DNA from 2 places in the Pseudarthrobacter sp. DSP2-3-2b1 genome. Region 2 is predicted to be linked to the other one. Evidence: riboswitches for the same ligand, from Rfam matches in the RefSeq annotation. Region 2 holds a riboswitch; the other holds the start of a gene.
The links. Region 2 has a riboswitch for S-adenosylmethionine ahead of ACP7AX_RS16145 (DUF1737 domain-containing protein). Riboswitches for the same ligand answer to the same signal wherever they lie in the genome.
Positions count from the first base shown of each region.

Region 1: it holds a riboswitch for S-adenosylmethionine, as region 2 does, so the genes downstream of both, ACP7AX_RS03605 (aminotransferase class V-fold PLP-dependent enzyme) here and ACP7AX_RS16145 (DUF1737 domain-containing protein) in region 2, are expected to answer to the same signal.

Region 1 is NZ_JAFCTI010000002.1:216,246-222,311, forward strand. It holds gene aroA (3-phosphoshikimate 1-carboxyvinyltransferase) at 1-1,308, shown strand, start outside; gene rsgA (ribosome small subunit-dependent GTPase A) at 1,292-2,407, shown strand; gene hisN (histidinol-phosphatase) at 2,462-3,274, shown strand; SAM riboswitch class IV at 3,444-3,557, shown strand; gene ACP7AX_RS03605 (aminotransferase class V-fold PLP-dependent enzyme) at 3,594-5,021, shown strand; gene ACP7AX_RS03610 (class I SAM-dependent methyltransferase) at 5,114-5,872, shown strand; gene ACP7AX_RS03615 (metal-dependent transcriptional regulator) at 5,899-6,066, shown strand, end outside.
Region 2 is NZ_JAFCTI010000014.1:68,862-74,927, reverse strand. It holds gene opgC (OpgC domain-containing protein) at 1-1,773, opposite strand, end outside; gene ACP7AX_RS16150 (hypothetical protein) at 1,913-2,248, opposite strand; SAM riboswitch class IV at 2,537-2,652, shown strand; gene ACP7AX_RS16145 (DUF1737 domain-containing protein) at 2,666-2,923, shown strand; gene ACP7AX_RS16140 (rhodanese-like domain-containing protein) at 2,920-3,330, shown strand; gene ACP7AX_RS16135 (O-succinylhomoserine sulfhydrylase) at 3,331-4,539, shown strand; gene ACP7AX_RS16130 (methyltransferase family protein) at 4,545-5,063, shown strand; gene ACP7AX_RS16125 (glycoside hydrolase family 26 protein) at 5,022-6,066, opposite strand, start outside.

The DNA of each region.
Region 1 (6,066 bases), on a different contig from region 2:
AATGCCACTGTCACGGTGCCGGGTTCAAAGTCCCTGACCAACAGGTTCCTGGTGCTCGCGGCGCTGGCTGACGGCCCGTCACGGCTCCGGGCTCCCCTGCATTCCCGTGATTCGGCGCTGATGATTGACGCGCTCCGCCAGTTGGGCGCCTCCATCACCGAGGTGCCCGGAGACGGCGCATTCGGGCCGGACCTCGAGGTAGTTCCCCTGAGCCAGGAGGTGCCAGCGTCACGGACGCGCATCGACTGCGGGCTGGCAGGAACCGTGATGCGTTTTGTCCCGCCGCTGGCGGCACTGCGGAACGGCGTGAGCGACTTTGACGGCGATCCCCACGCCAGGAAGCGCCCCATGGGCACCATCATCGAGGCCCTGAAGGGGCTCGGCGTGACGTTGACAGCGGACGACGGCGGCACCCCCTCGTCGCTGCCGTTCAGCGTTGAGGGCACCGGGGAAGTCCGGGGCGGCCACCTGGTGATCGACGCCAGCGCGTCGTCACAGTTCGTCTCGGCCCTCCTGTTGGTGGGTGCAAGGTTCGCTGAGGGACTCCACCTCGAGCACGTCGGCAAACCCGTGCCCAGCCTAGACCACATCGACATGACGGTGGCAGTGCTCCGGAGCGTCGGGGTGGCAGTTGATGACTCGGTGCCCAACCACTGGGTGGTGGCGCCCGGACCCATCCGCGCCTTTGACCAGCGCATCGAACAGGACCTCTCCAACGCGGGTCCCTTCCTGGCCGCTGCCCTGGCCACGGGAGGAACGGTGCGGATCCCGGACTGGCCCGAAGGAACCACACAGGTGGGAGACCTGTGGCGGAGCATCCTGGCGGACCTGGGCGCGGAAGTAAGCATGGCGGACGGTGTCCTTACAGTCACCGGCGGACCTGAGATCAAGGGTGGCAACTTTGCCGACACGAGCGAGCTCGCCCCCACTGTCGCGGCGCTTTGTGCCCTGGCCAGCGGGCCTTCGCGGCTGACCGGCATCGCCCACCTGCGCGGCCACGAGACAGACCGGCTCGCAGCACTGGTCACCGAAATCAACCGGCTCGGCGGGGATGCCGAGGAGACCAGCGACGGCCTGGTGATCCGGCCTGCCAGGCTGCACGCCGGCGTCGTCCACAGCTACGCCGACCACCGGATGGCAACCGCGGGCGCCATCCTGGGCCTGGCGGTACCCGGTATCGAGGTCCAGGACATCGCCACCACAGCCAAAACCATGCCGGAGTTCCCGCGGATGTGGGCAGACATGCTCGCCCAGGGCAGATCTTCAGCCGAAGCCGCGGAAGGTCCCGGCAGTGGCACGCAGCACTGATTCCTGGGACGAGTCCGATGTCCGGATCCGGCCCAGTAAAAAAGGCTCCCGGCCGCGGACCAAGGACCGGCCCAGCCACGACGACGCCGTCACCGGCCGCATCATCACCGTGGACCGCGGCAGGTATACCGCCATCGTCGGTGAAGGCTCCGGGGACGAACGCGTGATCATTGCCGCGCGGGCCCGCGAGCTGCGGCGCTCCCCCGTGGTGGCCGGCGACTTCGTCTCCCTCGTAGGGGACGTCTCCGGCGAACCCGACACGCTGGCCCGGCTGGTCAGGATCCAGGACCGCCGGACCCTGCTCCGCCGCAGCGCGGATGACACTGACCCGATCGAGCGCGCCGTGGTGGCCAACGCTGATCAGCTGGTGGTGGTGGTGGCCGCCGCCAACCCTGAGCCGCGCACCGGCTTTATCGACCGCGCCCTCGTGGCCGCATACGACGCCGGCATTGAGCCGCTGCTGCTCGTCACCAAGGCGGACGTCAAGGACCCCGCTGAACTGTTGTCCAACTACGAGCACCTGGACTTTCCGGTCATCATCAGCCGGACGGCAGACTCAGCGGCATCGGGTATCGACGCCCGCTCGGACGACGGCCTCTCCGCGCGGCTGGACAGCGACGCTGTGGAGCAGCTGCGGGCGCACCTGGACGGAAAAGTGACTGTGATGCTGGGCCACTCCGGCGTAGGCAAATCCACCATGGTCAACGCGCTCACGGGAGCTGAACGGGCCACCGGCGGCGTGAATGCGGTGACGGGCCGCGGCCGCCACACGTCGTCGTCGGCCCTGGCCTTGAAACTGACCGATGCCCCGGCGGGCAGCTGGATCATCGATACCCCCGGCATCCGCTCGTTTGGCCTGGCCCACGTGGACCCGGACCGGATCCTGCGGTCCTTCCCGGACCTGGAGCCGGGCACCGACGCCTGTGAACGCGGCTGCAAGCACAACGCCGCCGCCGTTAACTGTGGGGTGGACGCCTGGGTGGCCGCCGGCAACGCAGGCCCAACCGGACCGGCCCGGCTCGCATCACTGCGGCGGCTCCTGGGCGCCGATCCCCGGCTGGAGGGCCAGGAAACCAAGGAACTGGGCAGCATCAGCTAGCTGCTGGACGCCCACCTCCCCGGCTCAGCAGCCGGGAGACGGTAGTTTGTAACCATGATCCAACCCGCTTCGAGCTACAACGATGACCTGCGCCTGGCCCATGTGCTGGCCGATTCCGTGGATGACCAGACCATGAGCCGCTTCAAGGCACAGGACCTGCACATCGAGACCAAGCCTGACCTGACGCCGGTCACCGATGCGGACAAAGCCGCGGAGGAAGCCATCCGCGGCCAGCTTTCCCGCTCGCGTCCCCGCGATGCCGTGCTCGGGGAGGAATTCGGCAGCTCCGGTCACGGATCGCGCCGCTGGATCATCGACCCGATTGACGGAACCAAGAACTTCGTCAGGGGCGTTCCGGTCTGGGCCACGCTGATCGCCCTCGTTGACGAAGGCGAACCGGTGGTGGGAGTGGTCAGCGCGCCCGCCCTGGGAAAGCGCTGGTGGGCCGCCAAAGGTGCCGGCGCCTACATGGGCCGGTCGCTCGCAGCCGCTACCCGGCTCCGCGTCTCGGACGTGTCCAAGCTGTCAGACGCCTCCCTCTCCTATTCGAGCCTGGGCGGCTGGAAGCAGCGCGGCAACCTTGATGACTTCCTGGGCCTGACCGAGGATGTCTGGCGCACGCGCGCTTTCGGCGATTTCTGGTCCTACTGCATGGTGGCCGAAGGTTCCGTGGATATCGCCTGCGAGCCTGAGCTGAACCTGTACGACATGGCCGCGCTGGTCCCCATTGTGGTGGAAGCCGGCGGCCGCTTCACCTCGCTCGAAGGGGTGGACGGGCCGTTCGGTGGCAACGCCCTGGCCACGAATTCCATCCTGCACTCCGAGGTCCTCAAACGGCTGAATCCGGATCTGGACGATCTCCTCTAGTCCGGCACACGGACCCTTTTATCGAACATTCGACGGCGGGCGCCTCCGCAAGGGGGCGTCCGCCGTCGTATCTTCGGACAAAGCCGCACACTTCAAAATGCGCGTAACAAAGCCCTTAACATTTGGCTGGACTTTTTTCCGGCGCGGGACATGTCCTACGCTCTTAACAGGTCACGAGTGCCAGCGCTAAACCCCGGTTTGCTGGCCGGCAACCCTCCATTCGCGGTGGGGTGCCCCGGGTGACGACCAGGCCGGTCCGGAACGGACACGGCAAGCGCGGATTCCCGGGTAACGGGCGTCCTTTCAAAGTGAGGTCTCCGTGACAACTGCCACTGTCTCCCCCAACGCCGTTTCCCCAGTCCACACAGCCAACTCCGCTTTCAATGATCCGTTCGCCATCGCCGGGCGCCCCCTGTCCGCCGTCACCGGCGCTGAGATCCAGGCCCCGCTGATCCAGGGCGGCCACGTCCGCTACGCCAACCTGGATTACGGCGCCTCTGCACCGGCCCTCTCCGTGGTGTCCGCCTACCTGAATGAGATCCTGCCGTTCTACGCCAGCGTCCACCGCGGCGCCGGCTATGCATCGCAGATCAGCACCTCCGTCTACGAGAACTCGCGGAACATCGTGCGTAACTTTGTGGGCGGCCGGCCTGACGACTCCGTGATCTTTACCCGGAACACCACAGACTCGCTCAACCTGCTGGCCGGCTGCCTTCCGCTGACGGACGGACGGCCAACCGGGGATGTGCTTTACCTGGACATCGAACACCATGCCAACCTCCTGCCGTGGCAGGGTGTCCCGCACCGCAGCGTTGTCGCAGCCGGCACGATCGCGGGGACCATCGAGGCACTCCGTGCCGAATTTGAGCAGGGAAGCGTCAGCCTCCTCGCCGTCACGGGCGCCTCCAACGTCACCGGCGAAATTCTCCCCATCAGGGCACTGGCCACCCTGGCCCACGAGTTCGGAGCCCGGATTGTGGTGGACGCCGCCCAGCTCGCTCCGCACCGCCGGATCAACATCAGCGCCGACGGCGTGGACTACGTGGTCTTCTCCGGCCACAAGCTCTACGCCCCGTTCGGCGCCGGTGTGCTGGTGGGCCGGACGGACTGGCTCGATGCCGGAAAACCTCACCTCGCCGGCGGTGGCGCCGTCCGTGAGGCACGGCTCGACGGCGTCAGCTGGGCCACCGGCCCGGCGCGGCACGAGGGCGGCTCCCCCAACGTCCTGGGTGCGGCAACCCTCGCCCGCGCTACCCAGGTCCTCGCATCACTGGACCAGGAACGCTGGCACGCCCACGAATCAGTCATCAGGGCTTTCCTGGTGGAAGGGCTGCAGAAGATCGACGGCGTCACCGTCCACCAGATCTTCTCGGATACGGACGCTGAAACCGGGACCATCGGCGTCGTGAACTTCTCGGTGGCCGGCTACGATGCCGGACTGGTGGCCGCCTACCTCTCTGCCGAGCACGGTGTGGGCCTCCGGGATGGCCGCTTCTGCGCCCACCCGCTGCTGAAGCGCCTCGGACTTCCTTCGGGATCCCTGCGGGCGAGCTTCGGGGTAGGTTCCCGGCTCGAGGATGCCCAGCGGCTCCTGGCCGGCATCGAGCAGCTCCGCAGCACGGGCCTCGGCTGGGATTACGTGGTGGATTCGGGGCGCTGGGTCCCGGCCAACGACTCCCGCACGTACCCGGAGTGGGCTCCGAACACACCCGGCACCGCCGGTGCTGCACCGTGCCTTGATGACTGAGCTTTCCTGACCAGCTGGCCGCGATCAGGCGGTTGCCTCCCATGCGGTAAATTCGAAGGATACCCATGGGCATCAGCTGAAGGAGGCCGCACGTGGCACGGGGTGGCCCCAGGCTCGATCACGGCCGCCGCCGGGAGCTCGGCCAGAGCTTCCAGGACGGCGGCGAACACTACCAGCGGGTCCGCCCCGGTTACCCCGGCGAATCAGCCGACTGGCTGATCCCGGCCGGGGCCAGGGACGCCGTCGACGTCGGCGCCGGCACGGGCAAGTTCACCGCCCTCCTGCTGGAGCGCGGCCTGACAGTCGCCGCGGTGGACCCTTCCGGGGACATGCTTGGACAGCTCCGAGCCCACTATCCGGAGGTGTCCGCAACCCAAGGGACAGCGGAGGCGACCGGACTCACCAGCTCTGCGTTCGACGTCGTCAGCGTTGCGCAGGCGTGGCACTGGTGCGATCCGCTGCCGGCGAGCACGGAACTGGCGCGTATCCTCCGCCCCGGTGGGACGCTGGGGCTGACCTGGAACCAGCTGGATACGTCCATCCCGTGGGTTCACCGGCTGTCCCGCATCATGCACGCGGGCGATGTTTACAAGCCTGGTTTCCGGCCGGTAGTGGGGCCGGAGTTCGAAGGCCTCGAGAGCCATGTCACCCGGTGGGAAGACAGCCTCAGCACGGCCGAAATCATGGAGCTGACAAAGTCGCGCAGCTACTACCTGCGTGCTACGGAGGCAATCCGCGGCAAGGTGTTGGCCAACCTCGACTGGTACCTCCACGAGAATCTGGGACACGACGCCGACGCCGACATCAGCCTGCCGTATCTGACGCTGACCTGGCGGGCAGCCAAGGCGTGATGCCCGCCAGCAGGTAGGCTTGAGGGGTGAAGACCAGCGCGCCCTCCTCCTCCATCGAGGACTACGTCAAGGTCATTTACGGCTTTACGGAGTGGCAGGCCAAACCCATCACGTCCTCGCAGCTGGCGCAGCGCCTGGGCGTTGCGAACTCCTCGGTATCGGAGATGGTGCGCAAGCTCAAGGACCAGGGCCTG
Region 2 (6,066 bases):
CCACGGCCCGAACTGGAGCAGCAGAATGGCGGGAAGGAGCTGGGGCGGCACCGGAAACTGGAAGAGGGATTCCATGCCCGCATAAAGATCGTAGGTCCGCCCGGCAGCGTCATGGCCGGCGCCCCCTGTGCCTTGGTCTGTGTAGGACGTGAGGGAATCGGTCTGGAAAATTGGCGCCAGCGAAACCAGGAAGATGCCGAGCAGGACCACCAGGGCAGTGACATAGAGCTTTCCGGCCCGCCGAACAGTCAGGTCCACTACCGTGCCGAAATCCTCTTTGACCCGCGGCCCATAGACCATCCCCACCACCAGTCCGGAGAAGAGCACGAACAGCTCAGCTCCGGAAACAAAGCCCACCGCCTCCTGCGTCAGCAGCTGGAACAGGGACGTCATACCGAGGTGGTTCACCACCACAAACACGATGGCGAGGCCGCGCAACAGGTCCACGCGGGAGTCCCTTTTCGACGGGTCGGTGTAGCCCCACGCGCCAACCGCCGAGACTCTTCGAGGGATCTGCCACAGCGCTAGCAGCAGGATGAGCAGGGCCGCTCCCACACTCCAGGCGGCGGCGCCAGTCAGGGTGTTGGCCTTGGAGTAGGCCTGCCCGGCCTGGACTTCGGTGACCGGCCCCGTGACCAGGCCTGACGCATCGAGCCGTGCCCGCGCGGCTGCCGCCACGTCCGGGTTTCCTGTGATGGTCCAGTCGATGCTGGCAACACCGGTGTCCCGGGTGCTGACCCGCTCGTCCCAGACCACGGCGGCTGTCCTGCTGAAGCGCGCGGACGTGGCCAGGTCAAGTGTCTGGTCCCACCAGGCGCCCTTGATCCCGGCTTCCCCGGCACCGCCGGTGGACGGGCTGTAAAAAGCCGCCGTCTGCAGGAGGAACGGCTTGTTCCGCTGCTCAACGTAGCTGGCGTAGAAGTCCTCGTTTCCGGCGCCGGCCAGCATTCCTGCCAGCTCCCCGTCAGCGGGCACGGTGTTGACGGCGGACTTCCCGGCAGTGTCGTCGTGGTAAGCCGAAAGGCCCACCCATTCGACGGCGTCGTCCCCGGGATAATAGGGCGCGTAGGCACCGTCGGCGCTGTCCCAGACGCCGTCGCCGTTGGTGTCCAACAGGGCGAAGCCCTGGCTCCCGGCGGCAGGGGCGTTGCGGTTCCGTTCGAAAGGGTAGTCCCGCCCAAGGTAGGGCTCCCACACCATGACGGTGCCGGCGTCGTCCGTTTCCTTAAACGCGGCAGCTACCGCCCGGAACGCAGAGCGATACGCGGCCGGCTGTTGCCCCCAGTCAACCCAGCTGCCGTTCATATCCGGGGCAAAGCGCACCAGCAGCTGGCCCTGGAAACCCGCCGAGATGCCGGCAACTTCAGCAGCGAAGGCGTCCCCCGCCGCCGCGTCGAGCTGATCAAGCGGAACAGTGGGCTTGACGGTCAACATGGCGTGGGAGCCCACGGCGGCGGCCTGGTCCAGGAACTGCCGGAGATTGACCTTTTCTGCGTCGCGGAACGGAATGGAGATGTCGTGGCCGAAGACGGCGGGGGTGGCCCCCAGCCGTTCGGCAAAGGATTCGGCGGAGTCCTGGCCCCATTCGAGGACAACGCCCAGCAGGGGCTTGCCCTCCTCCGGAGCCGGCCCGGGTTCGGCGGCTGCGGCAGCACCGGCAGGCAGGAGGCCGAACAGGATGAGCAGGGCTGCAACGAGGGCTGCCGGAAACGGGTTGCGGAGACGGGGTACGTCCGACGGCGGCAAACGTCTGACTACGGTGGCTGGTGGCATGCTGGTGTGGACCCTCCCCCAGGACGGCTTATCAGTGATGGCGGCCGGTGCCCCCTGCGAAAACTCTATCGGTCCTGGCGGGTCCGGGTGCCGGCCCCAAGGGCCGGAAGGTCCAGGCTGCCGTGCGCGCTGACCGGCCTTAGCCGGCCACGATCACCAGCGGGACCAGCCGCTCCGCGCATGAAACGCGGACCAGCGCCTGCGGCCCGGACGCCACCCTGTTATTGACTCCGGTATCGTCGCACCAGTCCACGCCGTAAGGGTAGGCGGACACCCCGGCCTTGCCCGCGGCCATTCCCGCCGGGACAGTGAACACCAAGGTGAAGCCGCCGTCGTCGGTCATGGGGGCCAGTTCCTCCAGGACGTTGACTCCGGCAGCGTCCCGGACCGTCACCTGGACTTTGGCGTCCGCACCGTAGCGCGCATCGCACACTGTGTCCTGGGCGCTGACGGTGACCTGTGCTCCGGGCCTCACTTCGGCCGGCGAAACAGTGTAAGTAGGCGGCATGCAGGGCGGCGGTGCCCAAACATCCCGGCAACCGGCCACGCCAGCCAGGATCGAAGCGCCGCAAAGCGCGGCGGCCGCCAACCGCGCAGCGGCGCCTCTCCTACCCGGTGTCCTGCTGATGTCCGCCATGAACCTGATTGTCCCGCCCGGATGCGGAGGGAAGAAGCACGCGCAGGTTACGAAAGTCCGGGTTGGTTACGCAACATGACGGCGGCGGCGGTGCGGCCGGGTGGGCCGGATGTTACGTTTTTGGGGAGTAATGAGAACCGGCGCCAAGCCCTGACTGGCCGGTCGGCAACCCTCCCTTTCGCGGCGGGGTGCCTCAGGTGAATACTCGGCATATCGACCCATTCGAGCTGCAAGCGTGAAAGAAGGAGTTCCGTCGTGTCTGACGCCCCCGCCCCTGAAGAGAAACTGTCGTACCGGCTTGTCACCGGGCCGGACGACAGGTCCTTCTGTGAACGGATTTCCGCTGCCCTGGCCGAAGGGTATGTCCTGCACGGCAGCCCGGCCGCAACGTCCAACGGCGGCCAGGTGATTGTTGCGCAGGCCCTCATCCTGCCCTCTGCCATCGCCACCGCTGACGCCGCCGTCGCCACTGCTGTGGACGATCTCGACTTCGACGGCGAGGGCCACGCATGAGCTACGCCGGAGACCTCACCCCGCAGGAAGCCTGGGCCAAGCTGGAGCAGGGCGCCATCCTGGTGGACGTCCGCACCGAAGGCGAATGGGCGCACATCGGCATCCCGGACACCAAAGCTACGGACAACGATCCCCTGTTCATCCAGTGGACGTTCCCGGGCGGGATCCCCAACCCGGATTTCCTCACCGACCTCACCCAACAGGCACCGGAGGACTCAACCACCGAGCTCGTGTTCCTCTGCCGCTCTGGCCAGCGGTCCATCGCGGCCGCCATCGCCGCAACGCAGGCAGGCTTCACCTCTTTCAATATTCTGGAAGGTTTCGAAGGCGAGCCGGACCGCTATGGCGAGCGCACTGTCAACGGCTGGAAGAACCGCGGCCTGCCCACCAACCTCGGAAGCAACTAAGTGACCTTCAACAAAGATGCCGCCGGCTGGAGCCCTGACACCCAGGCCGTCCGCGGCGGGCTGGACCGCACGAATTTCCAGGAGACCACCGAGCCGGTGTTCCTGAACTCGGGCTTCGTTTACGAATCCGCCGCCGCAGCCGAGCGCGCCTTCACGGGCGAGGACGAACGCTTTGTCTACTCCCGTTATGGCAACCCCTCCGTGGCCACCTTCCAGGAACGGCTCCGCCTGCTCGAAGGCACGGAAGCCTGCTTTGCGACGGCGTCGGGCATGTCCGCTGTTTTCACCGCCCTGGGTGCGCTGCTGGCGGCCGGGGACAGGGTGGTGGCCGCACGCTCGCTGTTCGGCTCCTGCTTTGTGATCCTGAACGAAATCCTGCCGCGCTGGGGCGTGGAGACTGTCTTTGTGGACGGTCCTGATTTGGACCAGTGGCGTGAAGCCCTGTCCGAGCCCACCACGGCCGTCTTCTTCGAATCGCCGTCGAACCCCATGCAGGAGATCGTGGACATCGCGGCGGTCAGCGAACTGGCGCACGCTGCCGGGGCCACCGTGGTCGTAGACAACGTTTTTGCCACTCCCCTGCTGCAGCGCTGCGGCCAGTTCGGCGCGGACGTGATTGTCTACTCCGGCACCAAGCACATCGACGGCCAGGGCAGGGTCATGGGCGGGGCCATCCTGGGCACCAAGGAATTCATCGACGGCCCGGTCAAGCAGCTCATGCGCCACACCGGGCCTGCGCTGTCCGCGTTCAACGCCTGGGTGCTCACCAAGGGCCTGGAAACCATGGCGCTGCGCGTGAACCACTCCTCAGCGTCCGCACTTCGGCTCGCGGAATGGCTGGAACAGCAGCCGGCCGTCAGCTGGGTCAAGTACCCCCTGCTGAAGTCGCACCCCCAGTACCAGCTTGCCGCCCAGCAGATGAAGGCCGGTGGCACCGTCCTCACGCTGGAACTCGCGACGACGGGCGGCCGCTCCGGGAAGGAGGCCGCCTTTGCGCTGCTGGATGCCCTGCGGATCATCGACATCTCCAACAACCTCGGCGATGCCAAGTCGCTGATCACCCACCCGGCCACCACCACCCACCGCGCCATGGGTCCCGAAGGCCGAGCCGCCATCGGTCTCAGCGACGGCGTTGTACGGCTTTCGGTCGGCCTGGAGGACGTGGACGATCTCATCGGCGACCTCGAACAGGCGCTCAAGCAGATCTAAGCATCATGACCGGAAAGCGGGACCGGAAGCGGCTGCTCTCCAACATCCCGTTGCCCGAACAGAACCTCGCCGGCCTCGCGGCGGGCCTGGTACTCCAGCGTGTCGTTCCGCTCCGGATCGGCCGTCCGTCCGGCCCTGCGTCTCCACTGCTGACAACGGCGGGTGCCGCTTCGCTGGCGGCCGGTGGAACGCTCGTCACGTGGGCCTGGTTTGCCGCGCGGAACACCCGACTGGCCCATCCCGAAGCCTTGGTGACCGGCGGACCCTACGCTTTCTCGCGCAATCCGATGTACCTGGGCTGCGCGCTGATCCAGCTTGGAGCTGGACTGCTGCAGAACAATGCCTGGATGGTTGCAGCCCTCCCGGTGGCGTCCGCCGCCATGCACCGCGAGGTGCTCCGGGAAGAAGCCTTTCTGGCTGAGGCTTTTGGCGAGCGGTTTACACAGTACCGGCGGTCGGTTCCCCGGTACGCGGGTTCGGCGCTAGCGCCGGGCAGCCAGTGCCGCCGAGAGGGCAGACGCTGAGGCGGCGCTGCTGTTGATCCGCCAGTCGGTCTCCTTATTGAGGTTGAACCACACGAAGCCGGAGACATCCGGCTGTGTCCTCAGGTAGGAGACCAGCGCCGCATTCCACTCCGGCTTGCTGCCACCGGTTTCGGTGCTGGCCGTTTCGGTGATGACAATCTGTTTGCCGGGGGCGATGATCCGGAGCTCCGCCAGGTGCGGACCGAACACGGCGACAGGCAGTTGCCAAGAACTCCACACCTGGGTGGTTCCCCAGTTGTAGGCGTCCAGGCCCACGGTGTCCACGTACGCATCGCCGGGATACAGTGCGGAGTTTTCAACCGATCCGCCTCCGTTGGGCGCCCACACCCAGTTCACATTGGTTGCTCCGGCGGCGCTGACAAGAGCGTGCACGTGCCGCCACGCCTGAACATAGTCACCGGGACTGTTGCCGTTGACCGCTTCGGCCCACGGGTACCAGTCGCCGTTCATTTCGTGGGCGAAGCGAAGCATTACCGGCTTGCCCCAGGACGCAAGGGCGGCTGCCCACTGGCTGATGTAAGGATCGAAATCTCCCGCGGTGATGCGGGCCAGTGCATAGGCCGGCTGGGTCACTCCGGCACCGGCGATCCATGGTTCCCAGGTGAGCAGCGGCATTGCGCCGCGCTGCACCACCGATTCCAGTTCAAAGACGGGCGGGGCCTGCCGGAAGTCCTTGTAGGAGAGCACGATTCCCGGGCTTTCCCCCACCAGTGCCGCCACTGCGTCAAGCTCGGCGCCGGAGGCAGCCCCGCCTGGGGTGGCGACGCCGAACCGAAGGAACGCCGAACTGACCGGCGGCACACCGGCGAGGACGCTGAACGTTGTGGTGGCGGACATCTTGCCGGAAGCCGCCACCAGTACCACAGGACCCTGCGCGGTCAACCCGATGGTGGCCACCACACTGAAAGTCCCGTTCTTGCCGGTCTGGAAAGCCACCGGCGATGAGCCTCCTGTAATGGTGCCCGCGGACGATCGCGGAAAC